DNA from 3 places in the Cupriavidus malaysiensis genome. Region 2 is predicted to be linked to each of the others. Evidence: predicted binding sites of a transcription regulator. Region 2 holds the regulator's gene; each other region holds the start of a gene.
The links. Region 2 encodes FNR, which switches genes on or off when oxygen is low (the NO sensors DNR and NnrR bind a similar motif). Its sites were predicted from a motif close to TTGATNNNNATCAA; they were not measured.
Positions count from the first base shown of each region.

Region 1: the regulator FNR is predicted to act here: its motif matches at 5,636-5,649, upstream of BKK80_RS02080 (oxygen-binding di-iron domain-containing protein).
Region 3: the regulator FNR is predicted to act here: its motif matches at 5,627-5,640, upstream of BKK80_RS33765 (universal stress protein).

Region 1 covers NZ_CP017754.1:503,105-513,664, forward strand. The annotation lists gene BKK80_RS02055 (CBS domain-containing protein) at 96-536, shown strand; gene BKK80_RS02060 (aromatic ring-hydroxylating oxygenase subunit alpha) at 722-1,807, opposite strand; gene BKK80_RS02065 (BMP family ABC transporter substrate-binding protein) at 1,804-2,973, opposite strand; gene BKK80_RS02070 (MDR family MFS transporter) at 3,350-4,846, shown strand; gene BKK80_RS02075 (glutathione peroxidase) at 4,957-5,610, shown strand; gene BKK80_RS02080 (oxygen-binding di-iron domain-containing protein) at 5,754-6,542, shown strand; gene gstA (glutathione transferase GstA) at 6,574-7,200, opposite strand; gene BKK80_RS02090 (LysR family transcriptional regulator) at 7,347-8,279, shown strand; gene BKK80_RS02095 (aspartate/glutamate racemase family protein) at 8,372-9,109, opposite strand; gene hydA (dihydropyrimidinase) at 9,931-10,560, opposite strand, start outside.
Region 2 covers NZ_CP017754.1:3,203,696-3,214,255, forward strand. The annotation lists gene infB (translation initiation factor IF-2) at 1-1,021, opposite strand, end outside; gene nusA (transcription termination factor NusA) at 1,110-2,585, opposite strand; gene rimP (ribosome maturation factor RimP) at 2,582-3,070, opposite strand; gene rluB (23S rRNA pseudouridine(2605) synthase RluB) at 3,316-5,214, opposite strand; gene scpB (SMC-Scp complex subunit ScpB) at 5,219-6,124, opposite strand; gene BKK80_RS14495 (sulfite exporter TauE/SafE family protein) at 6,737-7,495, opposite strand; gene fnr (fumarate/nitrate reduction transcriptional regulator Fnr) at 7,576-8,301, shown strand; gene BKK80_RS14505 (hypothetical protein) at 8,377-8,622, opposite strand; gene BKK80_RS14510 (hypothetical protein) at 8,619-8,837, opposite strand; gene ccoG (cytochrome c oxidase accessory protein CcoG) at 8,960-10,429, opposite strand; gene ccoP (cytochrome-c oxidase, cbb3-type subunit III) at 10,482-10,560, opposite strand, start outside.
Region 3 covers NZ_CP017755.1:3,230,640-3,241,199, reverse strand. The annotation lists gene BKK80_RS33795 (hypothetical protein) at 1-171, shown strand, start outside; gene BKK80_RS33790 (PTS sugar transporter subunit IIA) at 236-1,009, opposite strand; gene BKK80_RS33785 (DUF2188 domain-containing protein) at 1,105-1,323, opposite strand; gene BKK80_RS33780 (type VI immunity family protein) at 1,761-2,954, opposite strand; gene BKK80_RS37660 (potassium-transporting ATPase subunit KdpA) at 3,956-4,744, opposite strand; gene BKK80_RS33770 (BON domain-containing protein) at 4,917-5,570, opposite strand; gene BKK80_RS33765 (universal stress protein) at 5,722-6,177, shown strand; gene BKK80_RS33760 (thymidine phosphorylase family protein) at 6,208-7,740, shown strand; gene BKK80_RS33755 (hypothetical protein) at 7,829-8,113, opposite strand; partial or broken gene BKK80_RS38065 (F0F1 ATP synthase subunit alpha) at 8,310-10,560, opposite strand, start outside.

The DNA.
Region 1 (10,560 bases), 1.7 Mb from region 2:
AGGCGGCGGCACATCGGGGGAGGGCCCCGTCCGCGCTCCGGCCAGGGCCGGGGTGGGCAGCACTACTCTCTGGGCGCGACAACAAGGAGTCGGGGATGAAAACCGCACGACAGGTTCTGGAAGCGAAGTCCAGCCAGGCGATCTTCAGCATCCAGCCGGGGGCCACGGTCTATTCGGCGCTGCAGCTCATGGCGGAGAAGGGTATCGGCGCACTGCTGGTGATGGAGTACGGCAAGATCGTCGGCATCCTCAGCGAGCGCGATTACGCGCGCAAGGTGATCCTGATGCAGCGCACCTCGCGCGATACGCTGGTGCGCGAGATCATGACCACGGCCGTGATCTACGTGCGCGGCGACCAGAGCACCGACGAGTGCATGGCGCTGATGACCGAGCACCGGCTGCGCCACCTGCCGGTGATGCAGGGCGAGGACCTGATCGGCATGCTGTCGATCGGTGACCTGGTCAAGGACATCATCTCCGAACAGCGCTTCATCATCGAGCAACTCGAGCACTACATCACGGGGACGCATAGCTGACGTCCCGGGCGCCGCACAGCGCTGCGCGCAAGCCGGCCGCCAGGGAGCGGCCGGCGGGTCCCGCCGGTTCCTTCCCGCCTGCCGCTCTTTCACACCTCCGTCTTCCGTCTTTCGTCTTTCGTGCTTCGCCCCGTCCCGCGTTTCGTCTTCTGCTGCGCCGCGCCGCCGCCTGCTCGTGGCCGGCTTCAGGGCAGCGTGCCGAAGCGCACCCCGTGCGCCGCCAGGTAGCGCCGGTAGGCGCTCGCCATGCGGTCGGCCGGCTGCGGCACTTCCACGCCGGTGGCCAGCGGCAGGCGGCGCGGCCGCTGCGATTCCACGATGGGCTGGTCCTGCAGGAAGATGGTGTCCTGGAAGGCGCGCAGGCTGGCGTCGTCGTCCTCGCTGACCAGCGACATGACGAACCACACGCGGCTGGCCTCCGGCTCGCGCGGGCAGATGAACAGCGCAATGGCGGCGCGGTGGTCGTCGCCGAGGTCGGGCACCTTGGTCAGCACGGCGGTATAGGGCGCCACCACGCGGTATTCGTACTCGACCATGGCGCCGCCCTCGGCGCTGGCATGCGAGCGCGGCTGCCAGGCGCGGCAGCCGATGGTGCGCAGCGCGTCGGGCGCGCGCGGGTCGCCGCTGGCCTCGACCTCGTAGGGCGGCACCTCGGTGTGCTCGGGATCGCCGAGGTAGCCGTCATGGACGTAGCCGAAGTGGGCCATGTCGAGGAAGTTCTCCACCAGGCGCGGGGCCGAGGTGGCGACATCGTAGGGTCCGGCGATGACCTGCCGGCAGCCCGCTGCGCCGGATTCGGGAAAGGGCGGCAGCGCGGGGGGCGGCGCTGCGCCGTCGCCGGCGCGGGCCAGGCGCACCCACAGCAGGCCGTAGGCCTCGCGCACCGCATGGGTGACGGCGCAGGCGCGCGGGGCGGGCACCAGTCCGGGATGGGCGGGATAGCGCGTGCAGCGCCCGCTGCTCTCGAAGCGCCAGCCATGGTAGCCGCAGCGCAGCAGGCCGTCCTGTACCCGGCCCAGCGTGAAGGCGGCGCCGCGGTGCGGGCAGCGGTCGTCCCAGGCATGCCAGCCATCGGCATTGCGCCACAGCACCAGGTCGCGCTCGAGCAGGCGCACGGGATAGGGGCCGTCGCCATCGGCGTGCTCCAGCGCGAGGACGGGGTGCCACTGATCGTGTTCCGGGCCGGTGGCGTCCTGGCCGGCCGCCACCGCGGCATGTTGCGGGGCGGCTTGGGGGTGGTCTTGCGGACGGTCTTGCGGGTGTGCGCTCATGACGGGATCCTGCCTTCGACGCCGGCCACGTAATAGTTCATCGCCAGCAAGGCCGCGTCGTCGGCGCTGGCGCCCGCGGCGAGCACGGTCTTGCCGGTGTTGTCCTGCAGCGGGCCGCGGAAGATGGCGGCATTGCCCTGCGCGACGATGGCCTGGCGATGGCTGGCCAGGCTGGCGCGGACCGCGGCCGGCAGCTTGTCGTCGAGCGAGACCAGGTCGTTCATCTCCTGCTTGATGCCCCACCAGGTGGTGGCGGGCTGCCAGCGGCCCGCCAGCAGGTCGCCCACGGTCTGCTTGTAATAGACGCCCCAGTTGAAGACCGCCGAGGCCAGGTGCGCCCTGGGCCCGAAGCGCGACATGTCGGAGTCCCAGCCGAAGGCGCGCAGGCCCTTTTCCTCGGCGTACTGCAGCACGGCCGGCGAATCGGTGTTCTGGATCAGCACATCGGCGTGCTGGGCGGCCAGCGCTTCCGCCGCCTCGCGCTCCCTGCCGGGGTCGAACCACTTGTTGACCCAGACCACCTTGACCACCGCCTTCGGGTTGACGGCGCGCGCGCCCAGCGTGAAGGCATTGATATTGCGGATCACTTCCGGGATGGGCACCGCGCCGACGAAGCCCAGCACGTTGCTGCGCGTCATCTGGCCGGCGATGACCCCGGCCAGGAAGGCCGGCTCGTGCATGCGGCCGGCGTAGACGCCCAGATTGGACGCGGTCTTGTAGCCGGTGGCGTGCTCGAAGCGCACCTCGGGGAATTGCCTGGCGATCTTCAGCATCGGTTCCATGTAGCCGAAGCTGGTGCCGAAGATCAGTTGCTTGCCCTGGCTGGCGAGATCGAGGAAGACGCGCTCGGCCTCGGCACCGCTTTCGGGCACGTTTTCCACGTAAGTGGTGCGGATACGGTCGCCGAAGGCCTCGATCAGGGCCTGGCGTCCGCGCTCGTGGGCATAGGTCCAGCCGGCATCGCCGACCGGGCCGAGGTAGACGAAGCCGATCTCCAGCGGCTTGCCGGTGACGGCGGCCGCGGCAGCAGGCGCGGACGCGGCCTCGGCGGCGGAGGCGGAGGCGGGCGCCGCGGCGGGCACGTCTTCCTTGCGGCCGCAGGCGGCGAGGGGGGCGGCGGCCAGCGCGGCGGACCATTGCAGCAGGCGGCGGCGGGTGAGCGTCATGGGGTCTCCTGTGAGGGCCGGGAAGCCGGCGCGTCGGTTACGCCACAGGGCGAGCAAGCGCTGTGCCAGCGCGGCCGCGCGCTCCCGCCTGGCGATGGCACGGCCCAGCCCATGCCGTGGCACCATCCATCCGCCCGGATTGGTACCAACGCGATAGCCGCTGCACGCATATAATTATGCGTTCACTGAATAAGCAGGCGGCCAGCGCCACCGTATCCGCACCCGGATGCGCCGGCGGGCGGGAGATCCCGCGTCTCGCCATGCCTTCGCAGCCGTTGGCTGCATCTTGACGGCAGTTCCCCCGATGTCAACGTCTTCCTCCCCCTCCGCCCCAGCCGCGGAGTCCGCCGCGCCCGTGCACGACCACCAGGCCGTGATGCGCGTGATCGGCGGCATCGTGCTGTGCATCCTGCTGGCCGCCCTCGACCAGACCGTGGTGATCCCGGCGGTGCCGGCGATCGCCGCCGACCTCAACGGTTTCGGCCACCTGTCGTGGATCGTGACCGCCTACCTGATCGTGTCGACGGTGACCACGCCGCTGTACGGCAAGCTGTCCGACCATTTCGGCCGGCGCCGCCTGCTGCTGGCGGCGATCGCCCTGTTCATGCTGGCCTCGGTGGCCTGCGCCATGGCGCAGTCGCTGGGACAGCTGATCCTGTTCCGCGCGCTGCAGGGCGTGGGCGGCGGCGGCCTGATGTCGCTGGCGCAGGCGGCCATCGCCGACGTGGTGGCGCCGCGCCAGCGCGGCCGCTACCAGGGCTACCTGGCCACGGTGTGGGCGGTGGCGTCGATCGCCGGGCCGCTGGTGGGCGGCTGGGTGTCGGACCATATGTCCTGGCGCTGGCTGTTCTGGATCAACGTGCCGCTCGGCCTGCTGGCCATGCTGATGTGCCACCGGGGCCTGGCGCGGCTGGCGCTGCCGCGCGCCGGCGGCCGGCTGCGCGTCGACTGGCTGGGTGCCATGCTGCTGACGGTGGCCATCGTCACCTTCCTGCTCGCCATGAGCTGGGGCGGCGACCTGTTCGACTGGCTGTCGCCGGAAATGGGCGGGCTCGCCCTGGCCACGCTGGCGGCGCTGGCGGCCCTGGCCTGGCAGGAGCGCCGCGCCGCCGATCCGATGCTGCCGCCGCGGCTGTTCGCCAACCGTGCCTACGTGCTGGGCGCGGCGGCTTCGGCGCTGGCCGCCCTCGACATCTTCCTGTGCATCTTCGCCCTGCCGCTGCAGTTCCAGCTGGTGCGCGGCGCCGACGCCTCGCTGTCCGGCCTGCTGGTGGTGCCCTTCCTGCTGGCGACGGTGGCCGGCAATTTCATCGTGGCCTGGCTGGCGCCGCGCCTGGGCCGCCTGCGCGGCCTGCTGGTGGCGGGCCTGGCCGCCGCCGTGGTGGGCCTGGCCGTGCTGGCCGTGGTGCCGGCGACGATCCCGCTGCCGGTGGTGCTGCTGGCCATGGTGGTGGCCGGTGTCGGCCTCGGCGTGGCCATGGTGGGCACGCTGATGAATGTGCAGAACGCGCTGGAGCGCCGCGACATGGGTGCCGGCACCGGCGCCCTGCTGGTGCTGCGCTCGCTCGGCAGCGCCTTCGGCGGCGCGCTGGCCGGCACGCTGCTGACGCTGGAGTTCCGCCGGGCCCAGGCCGCGGCCGGACTGCCGGCCGAACTGGACCTGGGCGCGCTGCGCCACGGCAGCGAGGCGCTGGCGCAGCTTGCGCCGGCCGTGCGCGACGCGCTCGGCGCGGGAGTGGCCTCCGGATTCCACCTGATCTTCGCCGCCGGCGCCGCCGCCGCGCTGCTGGCCCTGCTGATCGCGCGCCGCGGTCCCGACGTGGAACTGCGCAGCAGCGTGACCGAGCACGCCGCCACCCTGGCGATGGAGTGAGGCGGGCGGCGCGCGGCGCCGTCGCGGCTGCCTGGCGCGCCTTGCCTCCTGCGCGGCCGCGCACCGGCCGGCATACACTACAGGGCAAACCGACTTCCGGAGCCCCCGCCATGCACGCGTTCCCCCTTGCCCTGCCGCGCGCGCGCCGCGCCGCGCCCGCCGCCAGCCTGCCGGTCCTGCTCGGCGCCACCCTGCTGGCCCTGGCCGCCGCCGCGCTGCCGCGTGCGGCCGCGGCGGCGGACCAGCCCGCGGCCGCACCTGCCGGCGCCCGTCCGGGCGCCTGTCCCGCCGCCCTGAACTTCCGCTTCCCGCGCCTGCAGGACGAGGCGCCGCAGGATCTCTGCCAGTACGCCGGCAAGGTGGTGCTGGTGGTCAACACGGCCAGCTATTGCGGATTCACGCCGCAGTACGAAGGCCTGGAAGCCCTGTACAGCAAATACCGCGAGCGCGGCCTGGTGGTGCTCGGCTTCCCCTCCAACGATTTCTCGCAGGAGCCGGGCTCGGCCAAGGAGATCGCCGAGTTCTGCTACAACACCTACGGCGTCAAGTTCCCGATGCTGGGCAAGAGCCATGTGCGCGGCAGCGAGGTCAATCCGATGTATGCGCTGCTGGCCAAGGAGACCGGCACCGCGCCGAAGTGGAACTTCTACAAATACCTGATCGACCGCAACGGACGGGTGGTGGCCAGCTTCAACAGCCTGACCAAGCCCGACGAGGCGCCCTTCGTCGCCCGCATCGAGCAGTTGCTGGACGCATCGCGATAGCGCGCGCGGCCGCCGCGCGCGCCGCTTGACCTGCGTCAAGCCGGCGCCGCGCCCGCCGCATTAGCCTCGACGCTTTGCGCGCCACCGGCCGCCCCCGTCGGCGCCGTTCCCCGGGGAGGCGGCGCGGGCGAGGAAGCGAGACGATGGCAATCACGCTCTACGAGGCGGACGGGCACAGCTGCCTGATGTTCGCCGACCTGGTCGAGGAGGAGCACGGCGAGGTCGTGCAGACCAACCAGTTCCTGGTGGTGGACCATGGCCACGGCGCCCTGATCGACCCTGGCGGCCACATGACCTACGGCGAGCTCTATCTCGCCATCAGCCGCTACTTCCCGCCCAAGCAGCTGGACTACGTGCTGGCCTCGCACGCCGACCCCGACATCGTCGCCTCGGTCGGGCGCTGGCTGACCGCGTCCGACAGCAAGGTGCTGATCTCGCGCGTGTGGGCCCGTTTCCTGCCGCATTTCTGCCAGGCCGGCAAGACCGCCGGGCGCATCGTCACGCTGCCCGACCCGGGCGCCGCCATCCCGCTCGGGCATTGCCACCTGCTGGCGGTGCCGGCCCACTTCCTGCATTCGGAAGGCAACTTCCAGTTCTACGACCCGGTCAGCAAGATCCTGTTCTCGGGCGACCTGGGCGCGGCCATGACCAGCGCGGCCGAGGCCGGCACCGTGGTGACCGACTTCGATGCCCACGTCGCCGCCATGCTGCCCTTCCACCAGCGCTACATGAGCGGCAACCGCGCCTGCCGGCTGTGGGCCGGGATGGCGCGCGGCCTGGACATCGAATGGATCGTGCCGCAGCACGGCCCGCCGCTGCGCGGCAAGGCGATGGTGGCGCGCTTCATCGACTGGGTGGGCTCGCTGGCCTGCGGGCTGGACCTGCTGACCCAGGAGCACTACCGGGTGCCGCGCGTGCCCGGCGCCCACTGAGGCCAGGGCCGGCGCCGGCACGCGCTCCGCTTCAGTCCTTGGCCAGGCCCTCGGCCACCAGCGCCTCGCGTACCTTGGGGCGGGCCGCCACGCGCGCCAGGTAGGCCTGCAGCGAGGGATAGGCGCCCAGCGGGAGGCCGAGCATATTGGCCCAGTTGACCACGGTGAAGCAGTAGGCGTCGGCCACCGTGAAGGTATCGCCCATCAGGTATTCGCGCCGCGCCAGGTGCGCGTCGAGCTCGGCGAAGCGCAGCGCCAGCTTGGCCTTGCAGTCCTCGCGCGTGCTGGCGGCGGTTTCCTTGTGCCACAGCCAGGGGCTGAACACCTTGTGCAGCTCGGTGGCCACCAGCGCCAGCCAGCCGACCGCCTCCATGCGCTCGGGCGTGCCGGGCGCCGGCAGCAGGGCGCGCTCGGGCACGCGGTCCGCCACGTATTCGAGCAGGGCCACGCCCTCGGTGTGGCGCGAGCCGTTGTCGAGCTGCAGCAGCGGCACGTAGCCGCGCGGGCTGATGGCATAGAAATCGTCGCTGCCGTTCTCGGGCTCTGCCAGCTTGTGCGTGGCGAGGTCGACGCGGGCCAGCGTGAAGGGCAGGCCGGCCTCGCGCAGGGCGATGTGAGTGGCGAGCGAGCAGGCGCCGGGCGTGTAGTAGAGCTTCATGTCGGGTTCCGGTTGGCGTTGATTGGCGGAGCGGTGGCGCGCGTGCACGGCAGGGGCGGCGCCTGTTCCGGTGGCCGGGCTTGTGGCGGCAACCGGAGCAGTCTAGGATTGCGGGCCCGCAATCGCAATGCGCATCGCCGCAAATCATGGCTGCAAACTCGCAATACCAGCTGACGCCGGCCGACCTCGACGCAGTGCTCGCGCTGGTGCGCGGCGGCACGCTGGCCGAGGCCGGGCGCCGCCTCGGGGTCGACGCCTCGACCGTGTTCCGCGTGCTGCAACGGGTGGAGAAGGGGCTGGGCCGGCGCCTGTTCGAGCGCAGCCGCGCGGGCTACCTGGCCACCGAACTGGCGCAGCAGTTCGCCCAGCATGCCGAGCGCATCGAGGCCGAGCTGGAGGCCGCGCGCGGCCATGCCGCGGGCAGCGCCGGCACCTTGAGCGGCCTGGTGCGCATCTCCACCACCGACACCGTGCTGCATGCGCTGCTGCTGCCTGCGCTGAGCGATTTCGGCCGCGCCCATCCCGGCCTGCGCTTCGAGCTGGCGGCCACCAACGAACTGGCCAGCCTGAGCCGGCGCGATGCCGACATCGCCGTGCGCGCCACGCGCCAGCCGCCGCCGCACCTGATCGGCCGCCGCCTCGGCCCGCTGCGCGTGGCCGTGTTCGCCGCGCGCGGGCTGGCCGAGCAGGTCGCGCCGCTGCCGGCGCAGCAGGACGGCGCGGCGGCGGCGCCCGGCTGGGACGCTGCCGCACTGTCGGCGCTGCCGTGGATCGGGCCCGACGAGGCGCTGCCCGAGCATCCCTCGGTGCGCTGGCGCCGCAAGCACCTGCCGCGCGTGGTGCCGCAGTACGGTGTCAACAGCATCGGCAGCCTGGCCGAAGCGGTGGCGGCCGGCCTGGGCGCGGGCGTGATCTCGCTGGCCATCGCCGCGCGCAGCCCGCACCTGGTGGCGCTGACGCCGGCGCTGGAGCCCTGCGAGACCGACCTGTGGCTGCTGACCCATCCCGAGTCGCGCCACCTGCGCCGCATCGCCGCGGTGGTGACGCATCTGGCCGCGCGCATTGCCGTGCCCGAATAGGGAGGGCGGATCGTCACGCCGGGTAGCGCAGGACAGGCCCGTGCCGCCGTGGCCAGCGGCACGATCGGTCGATCCCGCAGTCCCTCAGTCCCTCAGTCCAGCAGGCGCGCCAGCGCCGGCGGCAGGCCCACGTTCGGCTTGCGCGGCGGCCGCGCGAAACTGCCCTCGCGCGCACCGCGCGGCGCCAGCGCGACCAGCGATTCGCAATGCCGCACCGCGCTCGACACGCCGTCCACCACCGGCACCGGGATGCGCTCCTTCAGCTCGCGCGCCAGACCCGCCAGCGGTGCGCCGGCGACGATGATCACATCGGCGCCATCCTCGCGCACCGCCTGCAGGCTCAACTGTTCCAGCCGTGCGGCGTGGTCCTGCTGCACGCTGCCGATGTCGCGCAGCGGCTCCTGCAGCGAACGCACACTCGCCAGGCGCGACGTCAGGCCGTTGGCCGCCACGCATTCGCGGTACCAGGCTTCGATGCGGTGCGAGATGGCGATGATGGAGAAGCGCTGGCCGAGCAGGCAGGCGCTGGCCAGCGCCGCTTCGGTCATGCCGACCACCGGCACGTCGAACAGCTCCTTGAGCCCGGCCAGGCCGGGATCGCCGAAGGCCGCCACCACCAGGCCGTCGAAGCGGCCCGCATGCTCGGCGGCGGCGCAGGCGGTGGCGTAGCCGCCGACCAGGGCTTCGAAGCGGGTTTCGATGTAGGCGACGCCGAAGGGGGCGGTGGCCATCGTGATCCGGGTGCCTTGGGAGAGGCTGCGCCTGGCTTCGGCTTCGATCAGGTCGGTGACGGATTGGGAGGTGTTGGGGTTGATGATGAGGAGTTGCATGATGGGGGCTCCTTGTTTTGTTTGGGGGCTTGGTTTGCTGGTGTTCTTGGGCTTGGTTTCGGGTGGTGTCGGTTTGCGATTCAACGGCCTGTTTCGGCTCTCGTGACTTGACGCTTGTCGTGTGGGTTCGGGCGGTGTTGGTTTGCGAGACAACGGCCTGTTTCGACTCCCCTGCGGGGAGCCGACCTACTTTCTTTGTCTCGCCAAAGAAAGTAGGCAAAGAAAGGCGACCCGGGTGCGGCGACCCCCCCTCGCGAATGGGCCCCGGCCGCCGCGCCCGTCCGAACTCGCGGCCTGCGGCCGCTCAGACAGCGGACGGGCTTCATCGGCGGCCGGGGCCCATTCGCGAGGCGCCGCACACGGGAGGGAAAGGCCAAACCGTTGGTATGCGAGCGGGCTTGCTCTTGCATGCTGGCTTGGCTGGTTGAGCCTTCGTGTTCGGCCAGCTCGCTGGCCGAACACCCCCCACCCGAAGCGAAGCGAGGCGTGGCGTCTGTTCCCTGCCGTGTGCGGCGCCTCGCGTGCTGAGGCAAAGAGCGGAAAAGAGGGCCCCCTGTCTGAGGATCGCCTTAAGGCGATCCGAGTTGGGGCCCGGCCGCTCTTTGCCTCAGCACGCGAGGGGGTGTTGAGCCGCACCCGGCGCGCCTTCTTTGCCTACTTTCTTGGCAAGACAAGAAAGTAGGTCGGCTCCCCGCAGGGGAGTCGAAACAGGCTTTTGCCTCGCACACCGACATCGCCCCAACCAAAGCACCAAGTCACGAGAACCGAAACAGGCCGTTGCCCCGCAAACCGACACCGCTCGAACCAAGCATCGAACCCCCTCAATCCATCACCGGCACCCCCGCCGCCAAAAACCTCCCCCGCCCCGCCAGGGGCTCCAGATACCTCCCCCCCTCCACCAGCATCTCGCCCCGCGAGAAACAGTGCACCGGCCACCCGGTCACCTCGATCCCCTCATAAGGCGTGTAGTCCACCGCATGATGCAGCTCCGCATTGGCGATGCGCACCTTGCGCGCCGGGTCCCACAGCACGATGTCGGCATCGGCGCCGACCGCGATGGTGCCCTTGCGCGGGTACAGGCCGTACAGCCGCGCCGGCCGGTAGGAGGTCAGGGCGACGAACTGGTGCAGTGTCAGCTTGCCGCGCGCGATGCCGTCGAACAGCAGAGGCAGCCGCGTCTCGATGCCGGGCACGCCGTTGGGGATATGGTCGAAGGACGGGCGTTCGCCGCCAGGCTGCTTGCCGGCCGGGTCGTCGTAGTTGAAGGGCGCGTGGTCGGAGGAGAACACGCTGAACACGCCGCCGGCCAGCGCGCGCCAGACCGCGGCCTGGTTCTCGAAGTCGCGCGGCGGCGGGCTGCACACGCACTTGGCACCTTCATAGCCATGGTCGCCGGACAGGCCCATGTCATCGGCGGTCAGGTAGAGGTATTGCGGGCAGGTCTCGGCGAG
Region 2 (10,560 bases):
CGCGGGTCTTCAGGCCGCCACCCTTCTTCTTGCCTTCGTCCTGCCAGGTCGACGAGCTGCCCGACTTCAGCACCTTGCCCGACTTCTTGTCGGTCGTGGCAGCGGTCGTCGTGGTCGTGGCAGGCTTCTTGTCTTCCTTCTTGGCCTCGGTACCGGCCGGCTTGACCGGCTTGTGCAGGGTGCCGGTCTGCTCGGCCTTCTTTTCCTCGGCCTTGCGCTCGGACGGCGCCTTCAGCACGCGCGCGGGCGCATTCAACATCTGCTGGATGGCGCGGGCCTCGGCCTCGGCGGCCTCGCGACGCTTACGTGCGGCATCCTGCTCGGCGCGCGCCTTGTCGGCGGCTGCCTTGGCATCATCGGCGGCCTTCTGCGCCACGGCACGCTCGGCTGACAGACGGTTCTTCTCGTCCTCGGCCGTCTTGCGCGCCGCTTCCTCGGCAGCATCGTTCGCCGCACGGCTGGCCGCAGCCTCTTCCTCGGCCTTCGCCCTGGCGAGTTCGGCCTGGCGGCGTTCCTCGGCCTCCAGCGCTTCCTGCCTGGCGCGACGTTCGGCCTCTTCGCGCTCGGCGGCCTCGCGGCGCGCCTTCGCTTCGGCTTCCTGGCGAGCCAGCAGTTCCGCCTGCTGACGCTCTTCCTCCTCGCGGCGTGCCTGATCGGCAGCCTCGGCGGCGGCATCGCGGCCGTCGTGCGCGTCGACCTGGCCATCGCCGCCGGCCTCGTCACGCTTGATCAGGACGCGCTTCTTGCGCACCTCGACCTGCACGGTGCGCGTCTTGCCTGTGGAGTCGGCCTGGCGGATCTCGGAAGTCTCGCGCTTGGTCAGCGTGATCTTCTTGCGGGCGCTATCGTCCGCGGCGCCATGGACGCGCTTCAGATAGTCCAGCAGCCGGGTCTTGTCCGACTCGGTAACAATGTCGTCAGCAGTGGCTTTGCCCACTCCAGCTGCCTGCAATTGTTCCAGCAGGGCAGCTGCGCTGCGACTCAGTTCTGCGGCCAGTTGGGCAACTGTTGTGCTTGCCATTCAAACCCTTTCAATGCTCGGTTTCTACGTCGGGACAGTTTCGTTCGCGGAAATCGCGCCCGGGGCGCGCGGGCCCCGGGCGTGTCCCTCAGTTAAACCAGTGTTCCCGTGCCTTCATGATCAGCGCCTTGGCTTCTTCCTCGCTGACGCCGATCATCTCGATCACTTCGTCGACGGCCAGCTCGGCCAGGTCGTCGCGCGTGTGGATATTGCCTTCCGCCAGCTTGCCGATCAGTTCCGGGGTCAGGCCTTCGAGGGAACGCAGATCCTGCGACACCTCTTCCACCCTTTCTTCCCGGGCCAATTCCATCGTCAACAGCGCGTCGCGCGCGCGGTTGCGCAGTTCGTTGACCGTGTCCTCGTCGAACGCCTCGATCTCCAGCATCTCGCTGATAGGCACGTAGGCCACTTCCTCCAGCGTGGAGAAGCCTTCTTCGATCAGGATGTCGGCCACTTCCTCGTCCACGTCCAGCTTGGCCATGAACAGCTTGCGCACGACCTCGCTTTCCTCGGCCTGCTTCTGCGCCGACTCTTCCTGGGTCATGATGTTGATCTGCCAGCCGGTCAGCTCGGACGCCAGCCGCACGTTCTGCCCGCTGCGGCCGATGGCGACGGCGAGGTTCTCCTCGTCGACCACCACATCCATGCAGTGCTTCTCTTCATCGACCACGATCGACTGCACTTGCGCCGGTGCCAGCGCGCCGATGACGAACTGCGCCGGATCCTCCGACCACAGCACGATGTCCACCGCCTCGCCGCCGATCTCATTGCGCACCGCGGTCACGCGCGTGCCACGCACGCCGACGCAGGTGCCGATCGGATCGATACGCTTGTCGTGGGCGACCACGGCGATCTTGGCGCGCACGCCAGGATCGCGCGCGGCGGCCTTGATCTCCAGCAGGCCCTGCTCCATCTCGGGTACTTCGTTCTCGAACAGCTTGACGAGAAATTCGGGCGCGGTGCGCGACAGCTCGATCTGCGGTCCGCGTGCGGTGCGGTCGACGTTCAGGATGTACGCACGCACACGGTCGCCGGTGCGCAGGTTCTCCTTCGGGATGATCTGGTCGCGCGCCAGCAGCGCCTCGACGCGGCCAGACTCGACGATCAGGCCCTTCTTGTCGGCACGCTTGACCGTGCCGGTCATGATCTTTTCGCCGCGGTCGAGGTAGTCGTTCAGGATCTGCTCGCGCTCGGCGTCGCGGATGCGCTGCAGGATCACCTGCTTTGCGGCCTGGGCGCCGATACGGCCGAACTCGACCGACTCGATCTGTTCCTCGATGTAGTCATCGAGCTTGATGTCGGGATTCTGCTCGACCGCCTCGAACAGCAGGATCTGTTTGTCCGGCTCCTGCAGGCCTTGTTCATCGGGAACGACAAGCCAGCGGCGGAACGTTTCATGCTCGCCACTTTCACGATCGATCGCGACACGGATGTCCACGTCTTCCTCGAAGCGCTTCTTGGTGGCCGAGGCAAGAGCCGCCTCGAGCGCACCGAATACCACATCCTTGTCGACGTTCTTCTCACGCGCAAGCGCATCGACGAGCAACAGAACTTCGCGGCTCATTGCTTGTTCCCTTTTCTTTGATTTCCTTTGAAGTCGATCACCGGCACCAGGCGCGCGCGGTCGACATCGGATACAGTGAATTCCAGCAGCGACGGGCCGTTCTTCCCTTCGAACTCCAGGCCGATCTTCTCGGCGCCAGGCTCGCCGGCCGGTGCCTGCAGCACGCCGACGAAGTTCTTCTGCCCGTCGACCGGCAGGCGCAGCGTGACCCTGGCCTGCGCGCCGGCGAAGCGGACGTAGTCGGCCAGCTTCTTGAGCGGCCGGTCCAGCCCCGGAGACGACACCTCGAGGCGCTCATAGTCGACGTTCTCGACCGTCAGCACGTGCGTCAACTGCCGGCTGACCTTCTCGCAATCCTCGATGACGATGCCCGTCTCAGGCTGATCGATATACACGCGCAGCAATCCTGCCGGGGCACGCTCGAGCTCGACCAGCTCGTACCCCATGCCGTTCAGGGTGGTTTCGATCAAATCTGCCAGATGCACTGTATTCCCGAGTAATGGCCTTCAAACACGATCGCGGGCCGTGCGGCATCCGCTTCGGCTCGCCGCGCCACCCCCGAAACGAGAAACCGGATGGAGCAAAAAAAAATGGGCGCAATGCCCATCATTCGCTCACCCATCTGAGGATGACACTTTTGAATAGACTTGGATTATACGCAGATTATGTGCAAAAGGCAAAAGGCCGACCGGGCAGCCACGCCACCCGGCTTTGCGCCTTTCACCGCACCTCAGCGGTTTCCGCCGCGCTGGCCGCCACCACCACCGCCGCCACCGCCGCTACGACCACGCGGGCGCCGGTTAGCGCCACCGGATTTGGCCGCCTTCGGCATCACGTTGCCGTTCACATCGCCGCCACGTCGCTGCTGTTGCTGGCGACCGGCACCACCGCCGCCGCCGCCGGCGCCAGCCTTGCCGCGCCCACCACCCTTGTTGCCGCCCTTGTTGCCACCCACCGGCATGGCTGCACCGGGAAGGCTCACGCCGCTGGCAAGCTTGGAATGCGAAGTCAGCAGGGTGGGACCGTGACTGATGTACCCCATCGACGTCTGCATCGGGTCCGGCTGGCCACGGCCGGCACCATTGCCCCGGCCGCCTGCGGCACGCTCGAAACGCGGCAGGCCGTCCATGCCGGTCGGCATCGGCATACCTGCCAGCGCCGCTTCCTCGCGCTGCTTGCGGCCGCCGACCTTGGTCACACCCTTGCTCGATTGCTCGCCCTTGCCGGGCAGCTTGAGCCCGATGCCGCTCATCAGCGCGCGTACCTCTTCGGCCTCCAGCTCGTGCCAGCGACCGCGCTTGAGTCCGCGCGGCAGCAGGAACTGTCCGTAGCGCGTGCGGATCAGGCGCGACACCGTCAGCCCCACCGCCTCGAACATGCGGCGCACCTCGCGGTTGCGCCCCTCGGTCAGGGCCACGTGGTACCAGCGGTTGATGCCCTCGCCGCCGCCATCAGCGATGCGCAGGAAGCTCGCCTCACCGTCGTCGAGCTGGATGCCGTGCAGCAGCCGCTGGCGATCGGACTCGGCCAGCTCACCCAGCGTGCGCACCGCGTACTCGCGCTCGACGCCGTAGCGCGGATGCATGAAGCGGTTGGCGATGTCCCCGGAGGTGGTGAAGATCAGCAGGCCTTCCGTGTTGAAGTCCAGGCGGCCGACCGCGACCCACTTGCCGGTCTTCATGCGCGGCAGGTTGTCGAACACGGTCGGGCGGCCTTCCGGATCCGACTGACTGACGATCTCGCCGGACGGCTTGTGGTAGAGCAGCACGCGCGGCGGCTTGCTCGAAATCTTGCGGGCAATCAGCTTGCCATTGACGCGGACCTGGTCGGTCGGCAGGATGCGCTGGCCGATATGGGCCGGCAGGCCATTGACCGACACGCGCCCCTGCAGGATCAGTTCTTCCATCTCGCGGCGCGAACCCAGCCCGCCATCGGCCAGCACTTTGTGCAGCTTGGGCGCATCATCGTCGGCCGACAGTTCGCGCACCGGCTTCGCCTTGGTGCGCGGCACCACGGTCTCTTCCTGGTCGAACTGGTCCGAGATCACGAAGCGGAACAGATCGTCGGGGCTGCCAGTACCCTTGGGCGCGCCCTGACGCGGCTGCGTGGCCTTGCCCTTGGCCTGCGGGCGGCCGCCGACCTTGGCCGACTCGCCGGCCGGCTTTGCCGCCCGCCCCTGCTGGCCTTGTCCCGGCCTGCGCTTGCGCGCACCACCTTCGCGGCCACCCGGCGCGGCCGGCACCGGCTGCCCGTCTTGGCCCGGCGCAGCCTGTGCCGCTTCGGCACGGATGGCCTCGGCTTCCGCGTCGACCGCTGCAGCCTTGCGCTTGCCGCGGCTGCGCCCTGCCGACTTGCCGCCTTGAGCCGACGCCGCCGGCGCAGGCTCGCCAGGCGCGGCATCGCCGCCGCCTTCGGGCGCCGCGCCACGGCCGGCCTCTCGATCCTGCGCCGCCTGGCGGCGGCTCGCCACCAGATTGCGCAAGCCGCGCCGCAGGCCCTTGCGGCGTGCGCCGCCCTCGGGAGATGCGCCGGACTCGGCCGCACTGCCGGCATCGCTGCCCGGCGCATCCGCGTGGCGGACGTCTTGCTCTACAGAATCGGACAAAGTATTCACAATCGGATGTTGCATGGGTTCAGTTAGGCAGGCGCTCGTCGCGCGCATCGCGCTCGCCGTCTGCCGGCGTGAGAGCATCGGCCGGCTGGGCGGATGCGGTCTCGGTATCGGGTACGCCGTCGGCCGGCGTCCGCGCGGACGCCTCGGCGGCATGGCTGGCTGGCTCAGGTATCTGCCGCTCAGCCTGGGGAACGGCGTCAAACCCGGCGGGAACCTGCCCAGGTGCGGCTTCGATGATCGCCTCGGTAAGCGTCGCCGGCGCCAGGCCGCCGGCGACACGGCCGGCCTCGGCGACCGTCATGCCATCCAGGGCCAATTGCCCCTCCGCCTCCTGCCCGGCGGGCACGCCGGCCTGGCCAAGCGACTCGAAGTCAATGGCCTGCTGGTCCAGCAAGGCCGCCTGGATCTGCGCTTGCGCATCCTCCAGCTGGGGCAACTCGTCCAGGGTACGCAAGCCGAGATCATCGAGGAAAGCCTTGGTGGTCGCGTACAGCGCGGGCCGCCCTGGCACATCGCGATGGCCGATCACTTCGATCCATTCGCGGTCCTCGAGCCGCTTGATCACCTCCGTGCTGACGGTCACCCCGCGGATCTCTTCGATGTCGCCGCGGGTTACCGGCTGCCGGTACGCGATGATCGCCAGCGTCTCCATCACCGCGCGCGAGTATTTCGGCGGCTTCTCCGGATTCAGGCGATCGAGGTATTCGCGCATGCCGGGCCGGCTCTGGAAACGCCAGCCACTGGCCAGCGCCACCAGTTCCACGCCCCGATCACGCCAATCCAGACGTAACTCGTCCAGCAGCACGCGGATGGTGTCGGCAGCCACCTCATCGGCGAACAACCGTCGCAGTTCCGCCACGCGCAAGGGCTCCTGCGCGCAGATCAACGCAGTCTCGAGGACGATTTTCGCCTCTTGGGTATTCATATACGGATGTGTGCAGCCTGTCTTTGCACCTGCCCCCGGCGGACCGCCGGAGGATTCGGGGATTTCGGATCCAGCGAGGCCGAAGCGCCATCGCCATCTCATTGCGCGGCCGGCCGGCATGCCGTCCGCATGAAAGCCGCGCGCCCATCTTATTCTGCTTCGGGTTGCCGGGTCAGTCCGGCGGAGAATTGCCCTGCTGCCGGCCTCAGCGCCGGCCGAAAGGCCTCTTGCGTTGCACCGCCCTTCTGGAGCGGCGGATCGGCGCGAACGGGTCCAACCCCTTCCGCCGCAAGAACGATGCAGTCATCCGCACGGTGTTGCGCACCTCCCGTCGCGCAACGCCCAGCCGGTCTTTTGAACCGGAGATCTTGTCAACCGGCATGGCTTGCTGCGAGGTGGCTACGTCCGTCAGCAACATTCTGCCCGGACTGGCCTCAGGACGGCCGTTCGAGTTGCCCGGCCATGCGCGCGGCAGCGCCAGCGCGATAGATACTGCAATGCTGCCGATTGTAGGGCATTCCGGCCCGGCGCTGCAACCGCCCATCACCAGCGCGGCGCCTTCGGCACACCCGACAAAGTGCCTCACGCATCACCAAAACAGAAGAGCCCCCTTCAGAACACCACACAGAAGCCGTGTGCGGCGAGCGTGTGCGGCAACATCGCCGCCCGCACAAGCCCGGCCGCACCAAACCCCATCACTGCCACGCCGGCACCGACGCGCACCCAGGGCCGGCGCGACCAGCCGCGCAACGCGCCGGACAGGCCGGACAGCATCAGCAGGTTGGGCAAGGTCCCGAGACCGAATACCCCCATCAGCAAGGCCCCCGACAACGCGTTGCCGGCAAGCAACGATAGGGTGAGCGCACCGTAAACCATGCCGCACGGCACCAGCCCCCACGCCAGACCGATGCCGAAACGCCTGAGCAAGCGCGGGCGGACCTGAATCGGGGCGGACGGGGCACCGGCGCGCCGCCCGCGGAGGCGGCCTGCCAGGGCTCCGGCCCCACGCGCCACCAAGCGCTCCAGCGCGGCGAACTGCGGCGCGCGCCCGGCCAGCAGCCACAGGCCGGTGCCCAGCAGGACCATGCTGCCAGCGGCAAACAGGCCGCGCTGCAGCGGCAGGTATTGGGCTCGCCAGGCACCGGCGCCGACCGCGCCCAGCGCGGCACCGAGCAGCATGTAAGTCACCACCCGCCCCGCATGCATGGATAACTGTTCACGCAACCAGTCCCGCGGCCTGCGCTGCACGACGACCGGCGCTTCCGCCTGCGGCCTCTCGACCGCCAGTGCAATGCCGCCGCACATGGCTGCGCAGTGCACGCCACCCAGCAAGGCCAGCAGAAAAACACTGAAAAAGACCGCCGCAGTCAACTTTCGCTCCCCTTCGGATGCCTTCACACAGTAAAATGCAGAAATTGCGCCCTCGCAGCTCAACGACAATAGGCCCCGGCTTGCTCAATTCCATCCCCGTCACCGCGATGTCGCCCCGTTGCTCGTCCTGCTCGCTCGGACACCTGTGCGTGCCGGTCGGCATGAACCGCAACGACATCGAAAAGATCGACTCGCTGGTGAAGGAACGCGTGCGAGTCCACAAGGGCGAGACGCTCTACCGGCTCGGCGAACCCCTGAGCGCAGTCTACGCGGTGCGCTTCGGCACCCTGAAGACACACGTGACGATGGAAGACGGGCGCTCGCAGATCACCGGCTTCCACCTGCCGGGCGAAGTCGTCGGACTCGACGGCCTCGGCGAGATGCAGCACGCGTCGGATGCTACCGCACTGGAAGACACCGAGGTCTGCGTGATGCGCTTCAACGACCTGCAGACCCTGTCGACCACCGTGCCGTCGCTGCAACAGCAGTTCCTGCGCATGATGAGCAAGGAGATCACGCAGGACCAGGTCATGCTGCTGACGCTCGGCTCCATGCGCGCCGAGGAGCGCCTGGCCGCCTTCCTGGTCAACCTGTCCGAGCGCCTGTCGGAGCGCGGCTACTCGTCGACCGAGTTCGTGCTGCGCATGAGCCGGGAGGAAATCGGCAGTTATCTCGGCCTCAAGCTGGAAACCGTCAGCCGCCTGTTCTCGCGCTTCGCCGAGGCCGGGCTGATCCAGATCCGCCAGCGCCACGTCAAGCTGGTCGACGTACCCGGCATCAAGCAGATCTACGGCAAGAGCTGCTGACCAAGCCGAGGGCGCAGGCATCCGGCGCCTTCGACAGGCCCCGTTCTGCCCAGCCCTTCGGCCTGCGCGCATCCCCTACTCCAGTTCGTCGGTATCGCCGAGGCGCACCGGCATCGTATAAAAGGTCAGGGCGCTCGACAGCGAGCACAGCAGCCAGGCCAGCAGGAAGCCGATGGTGTAGACCGCCTCGCGCGAGGCCTCGACCGGCCGCCCGAACAGCCTGAGATCGCTTGGATCCACCAGCGAGAACACCGCGGCGGTTGCCACACCGGCGACCAGGAAGGCCGGCCACAGGACCCACATCAGCCAGCGCAGTCTCATGGCCGCTCCGTGGCTGTCGCGCCGGACACTGCCCGCGCCGCGCCCTGCCGCTCGACCACCAGCCCGTGCCGGCTGACGCCCTCCTCGATCGGCTTGTCGGGATGCGTCATCGCCAGCCAGATGGTCACGCCGCAGGCGGCCATCGCCGCCAGCGGCCCGCTCATCAGCAGCCAGGGCCAGGGTTCCTTCCACCACGGCCGCACGGCCTGCTGCATCGTGCCGGCGTCCGTCAATGATTGTCGGGCGGGTCCTTGCATGGCTTCGCTCCTTGCTGTTACGCACGGCGGCATCGTGGCCGCCCCGCTTGTCTGCCCTGCGGCAATCCCCTCCGCACGCCCTACAGGTCGCGCGGCACGATGAAACTGGTCGATTGGTTCACCTCGACGACATGCCCCTCCTCCTGGCCGCCCTGCACCGTCACGCGGATCTTGTGCGTGCCCTGCCGCGCCTGCTCGAGCGGCACGCGCACGCGGATGGCCAGCAGGCGGTTCGAGGTCGGTGCGAGTTCGCCGGTCGCCCCGTCGGACTCCACGCGCAGCTTGCCGAGTTCCGCACTGTCGGCGCGGATGGTGAACTGCATCGGCGCCTCGCTAGTATTGATCAGCTGCAGGCGGTAGACGTTCTCCACCCAGCGCCCCTCGACTTCGCGCCCGAGGCTGCCGCGATCGCGGATGATATCCACCTTCAGCGGCGTGCGCAGTGACAGCGAGATGGCGAAGCCCGCCAGCAGTGCCAGCCAGATCGCCGAATAGATCATCACGCGCGGACGCAGCAGGCGCTTGCGCGTCGCCTGGGCCGACCAGCCCTTGCGCATCGCGTTCTCCGACGTGTAGCGGATCAGCCCGCGCGGGTAGTCCATCTTGTCCATCACCTGGTTGCAGGCATCGATGCAGGCGCCGCAGCCGATGCACTCGTACTGCAAGCCGTCGCGGATGTCGATGCCGGTCGGGCAGACCTGCACGCAGATGCTGCAATTGACGCAGTCGCCAAGCCCAGCGGCGCGGTGGTCGGCCTTGCGCGAGCGGCTGCCGCGCGGGTCGCCGCGGCCGCTGTCGTAGGTAACGACAAAGGTGTCGCGGTCCACCATCACGCTCTGGAAGCGCGCGTAGGGACACATGTACTTGCACACCTGCTCACGCATGAAGCCCGCGTTGCCCCACGTGGCGAAGGCGTAGAACAGCATCCAGAAGGCCTGCCAGGGCCCGAGCGCGAACGCAGCCACCTGCCCGCCCAGCTCGCGGATCGGCGCGAAATAGCCGATAAAGGTGAAACCGGTCCACAGCGCCACCACGATCCACAGCAGATGCTTGGTCGCCTTGATGCGCAGCTTGCGCAGCGACCACGGATCGCCGTCGAGGCGGATGCGGGCGAAACGATCGCCTTCGACATGCCGCTCGATCCACATGAAGATCTCGGTATAGACCGTCTGCGGACAGGCATAGCCGCAGAACAGCCGGCCGGCGATGGCGGTGAACAGGAACAGGGCCAGCGCCGAGATCACCAGCAGCACGCTCAGGTAGATCACGTCCTGCGGCCACAGCACCAGCCCGAAGATATAGAACTTGCGCGCGCCCAGGTCGAACAGCACCGCCTGGCGCCCGTTCCACTGCAGCCACGGCGTACCGTAGTAGATCAGCTGCGTCAGCAGCACGAGCCAGACGCGCCAGTTCGAGAAGGCACCGCTGACCGAGCGCGGGTAGATCTTGCGGCGGACTTCATACAACGCCTCGTCGACCGACTCGGTCGCAGGCGCTGCGGTTGCCGGCCCGCCCTTGCGGGCCAGCGGTTCCGTCTCCGGTGCATTCATTGGCTGGCTCCGGCGGCGCACGCGCCCTGCGGCGCGGCGCGATGCACTTTCCTCATCGTGACGCCTCCGGCGCGTTCGACAGCCCCCAGACGTAGGCGGTCAGCATGCGGATACGCTCCGGCGTCAGGATC
Region 3 (10,560 bases), on a different replicon from region 2:
GCGCTGCTGGTTGCCAGCCAGGAGTACGACTCAGATTGCGGCAACGTAAGCGACGACGACGCGCCGGAGGCAGGCATCCGCACCCACCTGCTGTCGGTGGCCACCACGCTGGCCGGAGAAGTGCTGGCCTTGAGCGAACTGGCGGCGCAGGATCCGGCACGGCTGCGCTGAGCGTCGCTTTCTCCTTCCGGGTCGCCGGCAAGCCGGCAACCACCAAGCGCATCGCGATGGCAGTTCATCGGCGCACAGCGGAGTCCGAAGCCGGATCGCCGGAGAACAGTCGGCATACGGAACGCGCATCCCTGCAGTGCCGCAGCGCACTGCGAAAGCGCTGGTCGCAGAAGAACTGAGCGGCGCTGGCCAGGAAGCGCAGGTGCGCGTTGTTGCCCCAATCCGGCAGGAGCAGGCAGATCAGGTCGCTCACGGGCAGCCCATCCGGTGCATCGAACGGTAGCGGTGTGACGCAGCGAACGTAGAAGGCGAGTTCCCGGGGAACGCGGCGGATTCGTGCATGAGGCACCGCCACGCCCTGGCCGAGCCCTGTCGATCCCAATGCCTCTCTCTCCATGAGCCCTGCCGTCACGGCTTCTGCGTCGAAGCCATGGTGTTGCCTGGCAAGCGTGCCCAAGTGATGGAACAGTGCGCTCCGGTCGGCGGCTTCACAATCCAGCACGACATCCTCTTCGCACAGGATGCTTCCGATGGTCGACGCGTGTGAAGCGCTGACACGTGGACCTGGCCGCGCCTGCGTACCATGGATCAGATCGATCCACGCGCCGGAAGGCCTCTCAGGAACCTCGACATACTGGCTGACCTCGGCGCCCGGCGTGAGGCGATTGAGCTGGGCAAGGGCATCCCCGACGGAGAGCCTGGGAAGGGTCAGGGAGACGCGCATCCTGGCACCACCGGGCATGACTGCGATGCAGATCGACCACGGCTGCCCCGCGCAGTCCCTGACCAAGGCCTGACGAAGCGGCCTGGCGTGCTGTGCGTCGATGGTGATGTGCATCGTGACATTGCGCGAAGCGAGACACGGCCGGGTGGTGTTCGGGCATTCCACTGCCGGAAGCCTGGGCCGTCCAGCGCCAGCCGAGACGAAAGTGCTCATGGCAGCATGGCTCCCGCGGAGGCTGCCGAATAGTCGGTCCGCGCACATTCCCGTCCGTCGCGATCCAGTATGACGAGCGTGACGCCGTCGCGGCGCGCTTTCTCGATGCCGGCTACGACCGCATCGTCGCGGCTCGCGTGATGTGACTCCGCGTACCTCGCTCCTTCGTAGATGACGTCCCAGCCTTCCCGATAGGCAACGACCTCGATCTGCATGGTCACGGATGTCTCCTCAGCCGGTCGCGGCGTGATTCCTATACCTATGGTAGGTGGCCGCGCATCAAGCGGCTGTCATGCCAATCGCCTGCTGCATAAAAATGCTGCAAAGGCTGAATGGCGCGCTGTGGCGGGGACATGGCCGGCCCGAACAGGTGCTCCCCGCGCTCCCAATCAGTCACGTGGCGCGGGGAGCATTTCCGGTTTGGGCATGAGTGCCACGAGCGATCGGACCACGGTATAGCGCCATGATCTTCATGCGGCGCCGCGACACCGCGACGCCAGGTGTCTTGAACGTGTGCAGGGATGACCGGAGCCTGGGGCCTGACTGGTCGCTGTCCCACTGCCAGACGGCGTCACCGTAGTCGACGGCCACGGTCGCATGATTTCGCCTTGGTGGAAATAGCGCCGCACCCTTGCTTGGCGGGTGTCATCCACTATCCCGCCAAGCAGGGTTGGCGGCCGGGAACCGAGCCGGGGGTGTGATGCGGCCCGGCATCCCCGGAGAGGGCCGGCGGCGTGCCAGCACGCTGGGCCGCGCCGGGCCAGTTGCTGTCGTCGTCGAAGCGGCGTATCCAGCGCGAGGCGCTGCCGTAGTCGAAGCGCGGGTTGGGGTCACCGTCCCAGGGATCGAGCGTACTGAGGTTCAGTCTATCGCAGCGGATCGGGCGAATCAGGCGGTTGGCCCTGACCAGCACCTCGGGAACGCCGTCTTCCACGGGGTAGAGGTCCAGGTCGCCGAGTTCGATCCACAGGCCGTTGGCGCCATCGGGATTGAGCGCGTTGCGGGGGTATGGCATGGAGGTGATGCGGATACGTGGGTGCGCCAGTTCCGCCCGGATCTCGGACTCGCTCTTGCCAAGCTTGCGCTGCCAAACGGGGGACAGCATGAAGCACCAGGTGGGCGGGCGTAAGCCTGCTCCAAGGCGCGATGGGTTGATATGCCCCCCGTTGATCGCATCGTGATAGTGGAAACCCATGTCGACCGGGTGATCGATGTCCAAGCCGTAGAAATAGTCGGCACAAATGCGTTCCAGCACGTCGGATTCATAGGCCCCCATCACGCTGAGTCCGCCATTGCCTACCTCGTAGCCCATGTAGGCTTGCTCGGGGCATAGCGACCGGATGCAACTGTGCGAGAAGGCGCGCCACGCCATCTCGTTGCCGTTCGCGTACCAGTCATGGCGGAACACCAGTTTCAGCGTGCTGTAGCACCGCTGCGGGACATGATGGACCCGGGCGGAGTAGGACCAGAGGGGGGACGCATCGGGCGATTCCATGTCGGTCGCCATCAAGTAGAACGGCCGGGATACCTCCCGCAGACGCCTGGCTTCGGCCCGCAGGTCGGTGGGAAACCGCTTGTCTCCGGCCTGGAGCCAAACCTGCGTGCGCGACTTGAACATCTTCTGGAAGGGGTTGTCGGCGATGCGATCGAAGCGCTCCCAGATGTCGATAAACTTGTCCGCCACCACCATGTAGTCCTTGGGCTGGTGGTGGACGTAGAAGGTCACATAGGGGCAGATGCCCAGTTCCCGTCCCTCGTCACCGTAGAACCACTGCGGGGCGATCTTGCTCTCGCGGATGAATTCTTCGATCTCGTCGGAGTTCAGATATTGTTCTGCCGTGCTCATCCAGTACCTCGCTTCTTGCTATTTCGGGGTCCGACCACCGGGCTTCCTCCGGGCTTCCCGCTTCGATGGTTCTTCGTTCTTGTCATGCCCGTCGGGCGTCCCGGGCTTCTGCCTTCCATGCACCGCGACATCCTCCGGGTACCGGAACAGCGACAACCGTCCCCCCGGATTCACGGACTTGTTCTGGAGACGGATCGGCGAGCGAGCCGTCCTAGTATTCACGTCCTGCTCAAGCATCCGCTTGCTTGCGATGAACGGCTTCGCCTCGATCCGATCCCCGGAAACCTGATTTCCGCGATGACGAAAGTACTGCCCTTGTCGGGCCGTTGATGCCGGTACTCGGGCATCACCAGGTCGGGCATGGCGGCATGGCGGCGGAGCGCGCGGGGCCGGTGCGCGCGCGCGGGGGCCGGCTGCCGGGGCGGCGCGGCGCGGTCCGCAGGCTTGGGAGCCATGCTAGTGGCGAGGGGGAGAGTACCGGGTTAGGTGCTTTCTGCCGATTGGTGTGGAAATTGCGGAAGCTGCGGTGGAATGCTGCGCGGCGGGCTTTGATGGGATCGCGGGGCAGGCCAACGTCCGTGTGTCGGGCCGGATGCGACCGGTGGGCCGGGTGTCACGATGTCGTCGAGCGCCTCTCCAACCGGATCAAGCATTTCCAGCGAGTCGAGGCACGCTACGCAAACTCACAGGCAGCCGGTTGGCATCGGCATCGCTTGCCCGCAAGGTCGGGACCTTCGTCAGGAAGTGGACAGAGCCCAGTGTCCTGAGTCGGAAATCCATGGAAGAACCGAGTCCGTCGAGAAGACCCGCGAGGCCAGGAACAAAGCGCGGCAAGGCTGGAGCCTCGCGAGCATCGGTGACGACGCGTCGTGCGGCCCATCGACGGACTTAGGGCAGGCCGAGCCAAGGAATCTGTGATTCAGGGCACCAGTCTCGCGCTCCCAATTCGGATCGTCGACAGCCTCGCAGGCCATCAGGCCCCGTTGCCGCCTGCGGCGATTTCAAGCGGATGGCGCACCGTAACGCTTGCGCAGTTCCAGGTTGATCGCCAGCACGTTGACCATCGGCTCTCCGGCCAGTCCACCCAGCGGCGCCCTGGCCTGCTGCTGCAGCAGCGCCAGGATCTCCGCCCGCAGCGGTGCGGCATTGCGCTTCGTATCGCGCGCCCATGCAGCCGCCACGCGATCCAGCTGGAAGAGCGCATTGGCCAGGGTGATGTCCGGATCCAGCCCGGAGGCCGGGGCCGTGACCATGTCGCCCGGCACGGGCGCGAGCTGGGCATCGGGATGTTCCTGCCGCCACATCTCGAAGAAGACCGACTGGATGTCGCTGCCTGCCCGCACGGGCTCCACCACGGTGGCCGGCTTTCCATCCGCCCCGGTACGCGGCACATCCGCCAGGAACATGTTCGGCAGGATGAAGAAGATCTGGCTGAAGTTCGAAAGGTGCTGGTCCCCGGAGTAGTGCTGCAGGTTCGTGTTGGTCATGAACGAGATGACCGTATTGAAGATGGTCGACGGCGCCAGCATGCCGCGTCCCAGCGGGTTGAGCGGCGCGACCGGTTGCAGTGCGAGCACGACGAAGCCGTACACGAACAGCACGGCGTTGAACACCAGCAGCGCCACCGTGTACTGCTTCCAGTCCTGGGCACCGCTGTCCAGGCGGGCTTCGAACCAGCGCAGTCCCGGCAGCGGCCGGTACTTGCCGTCCATGATCCACGCCATGTAGCGGCTCAAGGGAATGGAGACGACGATGGCAATCGCCAGGATGAGTAAGGGCAGGGTCCACATAGGTCCCCCCTGCAGAAGAGATGAGATGGGCGCCGTGGTGCTGGAACGCTAGAACTCCAGTCCCGCCTGCTGTCGGTGGCCACCACACTGGCCGGCGAAGTGCTGGCCTTGAGCGAGCTGGCGGCGCGGGATGCGCCGCCCTGAGCGCCGCCCCGCACCGGCCGCCGCGGCCTTACAGCGTGACCTGGATCTGGTTGTGCACCGCGCTCACCCCCGGCGCCGACCACGCCGCCTCGAAGGCGGCCTGGCGTTCGGCCCAGGTGCGCAGCGTGCCGCGCAGCGTCACCACGCCTTCGCTGACTTCCACGCTGACGTGGCCGGCATCGTCGCTGGCCTGCCGTTCGATGGCCTGGCGGATGCGCTGCCTGACGTCGTCGGCGGCCATGGCGGGGCGGACCGCCAGTCCGTTGCTGACGCCGCGCACGCCGAACAGGCCCGCCACCGCCTGTTCGGCGGCCACCCGCTGGTAGTTCCAGTCGACTTCGCCGCGCAGCGTGACCGCGCCGTGCTCCACCATCAGGTGGATGCGGTCGGCAGGCAGTCCGCTCATCCAATCGAGGACATGGCGCGCCGCGCGCGCGATGTCGGCGTCGGTGCGCTGGGCGTCGTCGGGCAGGCGCACATCGAGCTCCACCGCCAGGCCCTTGAGCCCGGTCACGCGCTGCGCGGCTGCCTCGGCCGCGTATTTCTCGGCAAAGGTCGGCAGGTGGCCGCTCAGCGTCACGATGCCGTCCTGCACCTCGACGCCGATGCCGGTGGCGTCGACGGCCGGATCCCAGGCCAGTTCTTCCATCACGTCCTGCTTGAGCTGGATATCGCCCTTCATCTCGGTTCTCCTCGCGGCGGCACACCTGCAGACTAGGCGAGCCGCGCGCGGCGCCCTTGACCCATGTCAACGTGGCGGCATGCGCCTTGGCTAGGCTGGCAGCAGCGGTCCGTCCGGCACGGATCGCCCTGCGCGAGCGCAAGGAGCACCCATGTATCGAACCATCCTCCTGGCGGTGGACGGCAGCCATGCCTCCCGCCTGGCCACGTTCGAGGCGGCGGCACTGGCCCGCGCGATGGCCGCGACCGTGCACGCGGTCTATGTGCTGGATGACCGCGAGCCCCTGCTCGAAGTGGCTTACCTCGACCGTGACGCGCTATGGCGCAGCATGGCCGAGTTCGGACGCGGTGTGCTGCGTGCCACCGGCGACCAGCTCGGCGCGGCGGGTGTCGCCCATACGCTGGCACTGGTCGAGCACTGCGTCGCGCCGGGCCAGGTCGCGCGCACGCTGGTGGCACGCGCCGAGGCCTGCCACGCCGATCTCATCGCGATGGGTACCCATGGGCGTCGCGGCCTGCGCCGTGCGGTGATGGGCAGCGTGGCCCGCGCCGTGCTGCGCGAATGGGCCGGTCCCATGCTGCTCACGCGCAGCAATGCCGATGACTGAGCCGGGCCGGCGCGCCCCGGGGAGACTGCCATGAACGACACGGTCCGCTTCGACAGCCCCTGCGTGCTGGAGCCCCTGCGCTACCGCGCGCTGGATATCGATACCTGGCAGGAGCACGTGATCTACCTGCACCGCGACTGCGCGGTGTGCCGCGCCGAGGGCTTCCGCGCGCAGGCGCGCGTGCAGGTGCAGGTCGGCGCGCGGCGGCTGATCGCCACCGTCAACGTGGTCGGCTCGGGCGTGCTCGGCCGCGCCGAGGCGGCTTTGTCGGCCAGCGCCAGCGGCGCGCTGGAGGCGCGTGCGGGGGATCTGGTCTACGTCACCCACGCGCCCGGGCTGGAATCGCTGCGCTGGGTGCGCGCCAAGGTCTACGGCAACGAACTCGCGGGCGCGCAGCTCGACGCCATCATGCAGGACGTGGCCAGCGGCAGCTACACCGGCGTGCCCATCGCCGCCTTCCTGGCCGCCTGCGCGGGCGGGCGCATGACGGAGCGCGAGACCATCGACCTGACCCGCGCCATGATCGGCACCGGCGAGCGGCTGTCCTGGAATCGGCCCGTGGTGGCCGACAAGCATTGCGTGGGCGGGCTGCCCGGCAACCGCACCTCGCCCATCGTGGTGGCGGTCGCCGCCGCGGCCGGCCTGCTGGTGCCCAAGACCTCCTCGCGCGCGATCACTTCGCCGGCTGGCACCGCCGACACCATGGCGGTGCTGACCCGCGTCGACCTCGATGCCGCCACGCTGCGCCAGGTAGTGGAGCAGGCCGGGGCGTCGCTGGCCTGGGGCGGGGCGCTCGGGCTGAGTCCGGCCGACGACATGCTGATCCAGGTCGAGCGCGCGCTCGACCTGGACAGCGACGCGCAGCTGGTGGCGTCGATCTTGTCGAAAAAGGTGGCCGCGGGCTCCACCCATGTGCTGATCGACGTGCCGGTGGGCCCAACCGCCAAGGTGCGCGAGGAAGCCGACCTGGAGCGCCTGCGCAGTCTGCTGACGCTTGCCGCGCAGGCCCTCGGCGTGCGTGTGCGCATCGTGCGCACCGACGGCACCCAGCCGGTCGGGCGCGGCATCGGGCCGGCGCTGGAGGCGCGTGACGTGCTGGCGGTGCTGCAGGGCGCGCCGTCGGCGCCGCACGACCTGCGCGAGCGCAGCCTGATGCTGGCCGGCGAACTGATGGAGTTCTGCGGGGCCTGCGGCGCCGGCGAGGGGGCGGCGCTGGCCGCGGCGCTGCTGGCCGGCGGTGCCGCCTGGACCCGGTTCCAGGCCATCTGCGAGGCGCAGGGCGGTTTGCGCGCGCCTGGCCGCGCGCTGTTCCTGCGCGATGTGCCGGCGCCACGCGACGGCGTGGTGGCCACCATCGACAACCGCCGGCTGGCACGCGCCGCCAGGCTGGCCGGCGCGCCCGAGCGCCAGGTCGCGGGCATCGACCTGCACGTGCGGCTGGGCGACACGGTGCGCGCCGGCCAGCCGCTGCTGACGCTGCATGCGCAGGCCTCGGGCGAACTGGCCTACGCGGGCGGCTTTCTCGCCGCGCATCCGGCCATCGTGATCGGCGAGGCCGGCTGATCCGCGCGCCGTGACCGGCACCGGCCGCGATCCAGGTCAAGCGCCGCCCGAGCGCGGCGCGGCGCTGCGTCGGGCCTGCCGCTGGCGCTCAGGCCGGGTGGCCGCCGGAGTCGAAGTCGGGAAATTCGGCGTCGAGCACCTCGAACACCTGGGCCGCGCGGCCGGACAGCAGGCTCGAATCCATGCCGCGCAGCAGGTGCTCGTCGGAGCGCAGCCATTTGTAGGCCAGCCGTACTTCATCGAGGGTCGGTTCGAGGGCAAGGATCTGCGCGATCACTTCGGCCTCGAAGGGGCCGATCACGGCGCGGATCTCAGCGGCGCTGGCGGGGCCCGGCGTGGCCGCGTGCGGCTGGGTGGATGCGGTCTGGGTCATGGTGTGGTCTCCTGGATGCCCCGGGGTGGCGGCGGAAGCCGGTGGGCGCGCCGGGCCGCGACGGGTGCGTTGTGATGGTTGCCTGTGATGCTGGCACAGCCGGTGGTGCACATCTTGTCCTGCGTCAAGGCAGCGCGGGTGGCGCGCCTATGGCCGCAGCGCGGCGGCAGGGGTGGCGGCCCGCGCGGCCCAGGGCTCATGCCTCCTCCCCGGCGCCGGCAGCGCCCAGTTCGATGATCTCGTTGGTGATCTGTTCCTGGCGCTCGCGTCCCGCCTGCATCTCCAGCCGGGCCAGGGTCGCGCGCACGTGGTCGCGCGCCGACAGCATGGTGCGCATGCGTGCTTCGTTCTCGGCGGCGAAGGACTGCAACAGCGCTTCACACAGCTGGGTGTGGATATACGACTCGGCCAGGCGCGCCAGCAGCAGCGGCGCGGGCAGGCTGGCCAGCGGCGGCTGGCGGTGGGCGGGCCGGGTGAAGCGGCCGTAGTCGAAGGGCAGCAGGCGCAGTTCGCGGATGGGCGACGTGGCCGGTGGCGGGCACGCGTGCCAGGCGCTGAGCGCGGCGGGCCGGGCGGCCGCCAGCTGCGGTTCGAGCGCGTGCGCCAGGCGTGTGGCCAGCGCGGCCACGTCGCCGGGGTGGGCGGCCATCGGTGCCGACCAGGCCGGTGCCAGGCCGCGCTCGGCGGCCAGCGCGGCGGCGCGCTGGCCCACGATGTAGTAGACCGTGCCGTGGGCGCCGGCGCCGGCCTGGGCGGTGTCCAGCAGCCGCTCGTTGAAGGTGCCGACGAAGCCCTGGTCGCTGCCGATCACCACGCTGACGCGCGGGGTGGCTGGTGCGGCCGGTGCCTGCAGTGGCGGCTGCGCGGCGGCACCGGCCGGGTCTGCCGCGCCGGCCAGCGCCAGCGCGTCGCCGATGGCCTGCGCCAGCATGGCCGCGCAGGCGTGCACGCCGGGCAGGTGGGCGCGCGCCTCGGCCGACCGGCTGGCCGCCATGCCGCGCACGGCGCCGACCACGGCCTCGAGCTGGCGCACGCCCGCGATGCGGGCCTGGAGTTCGCCGCGCCGCGTGCTCATGGCGGGGACCCCGGTACGCGCTGCGGCGCGGGCTCCGCTGCGGTCGCGGTGGCAGTGCCGGACGCCTCGCTGGCATGCGCCGCCTCGTGCGCCGTGTCCTGTGCCGCCGCTTGTGTCGCCGCTTGTGCCGCCGCTTGTGCCGCCGCTTGTGCCGCCCCCCGAGCGGACTCCTGCGCCATCCCGCGCAGGCAGGCCCGCACCGCCTCCGCCAGCGACGCCTCGGCCTCGGCGCCGAGCGGGCCGCCATCGGGCAGGGCCGCGCCATGTGCCTGCAGCCACGCGGGCAGCCGCGCACGCAGGCGGCCCACGTCCTCGACCGGCAGCCCGTCGAAGGCGCCCGCCGCCAGCGCCGCCAGCAGCGCCACCTGGGACAGCGGCGCCAGCGCGGCGAAGCGGGGCTGGCGCAGCAGCGCGCGGGTGCGTTCGCCGCGCACGATGCGGGCCTTGACGCGCGCATCGGTGAGGCCGCCGAAGCGCGTGAACATCTCCAGTTCCTGGAACTGCGCGTAGTCCAGCCGCAGGCGGCCGGAGACCTGGCGCAGCGCGGCGGGCTGGGCCTTGCCGCCGACGCGGCTGACGCTGAGGCCGATGTCGACCGCCGGGCGCTGGTTGGCGGCGAACAGCTCGCTGCTCATCACCAGCTGGCCGTCGGTGATCGAGATCAGGTTGGTGGGGATGTAGGCGGAGAGGTCGCCCGCCTCGGTCTGCGCGATCGGCAGCGCGGTCAGCGAGCCGCCGCCGAGCGCGGGCGACAGCTTGGCGGCGCGCTCCAGCAGGCGCGCGTGCAGGTAGAAGATGTCGCCAGGGTAGGCCTCGCGTCCCGGCGGCTGGCGCGTCAGCAGCGCCAGTTCGCGGTGGGTGGCGGCGTGCTGGCTGAGATCGTCGATCACCACCAGCACATGTTCGCCGCGGTCGCGGAAGTACTCGCCCATGCTGAAGGCCGCAAACGGCGCGATCCACTGCAGGCCCGGCGCCGCCGCCGCCGAGGCCACCACGAAGATGCAGCGCCCGGCCGCGCCCTGCGCGCGCACGGTCTCGATGGCGCGCTCCACGGCGCCGGCGCGCTGGCCCACCGCGGCATAGATGCAGATGAGCCCGCTGTCCTTCTGGTTGACGATGGCGTCGAGGGCGATGGAGGTCTTGCCGGTGGCGCGGTCGCCGAGGATCAGTTCGCGCTGGCCGAGGCCGATCGGGAACAGCGCGTCGACCAGCAGGATGCCGGTGGCCAGCGGCTGGCTGACCAGGTCGCGCTCGACGATGGCCGGCGCGGGGCGCTCGATCGGCAGGCGCTGCGCGCACTCCGGCGGCGGCAGGCCGTCGAGCGGCCGCCCGAGGGGATCGACCACCCGCCCCAGCAGGGCAGGCCCCACCG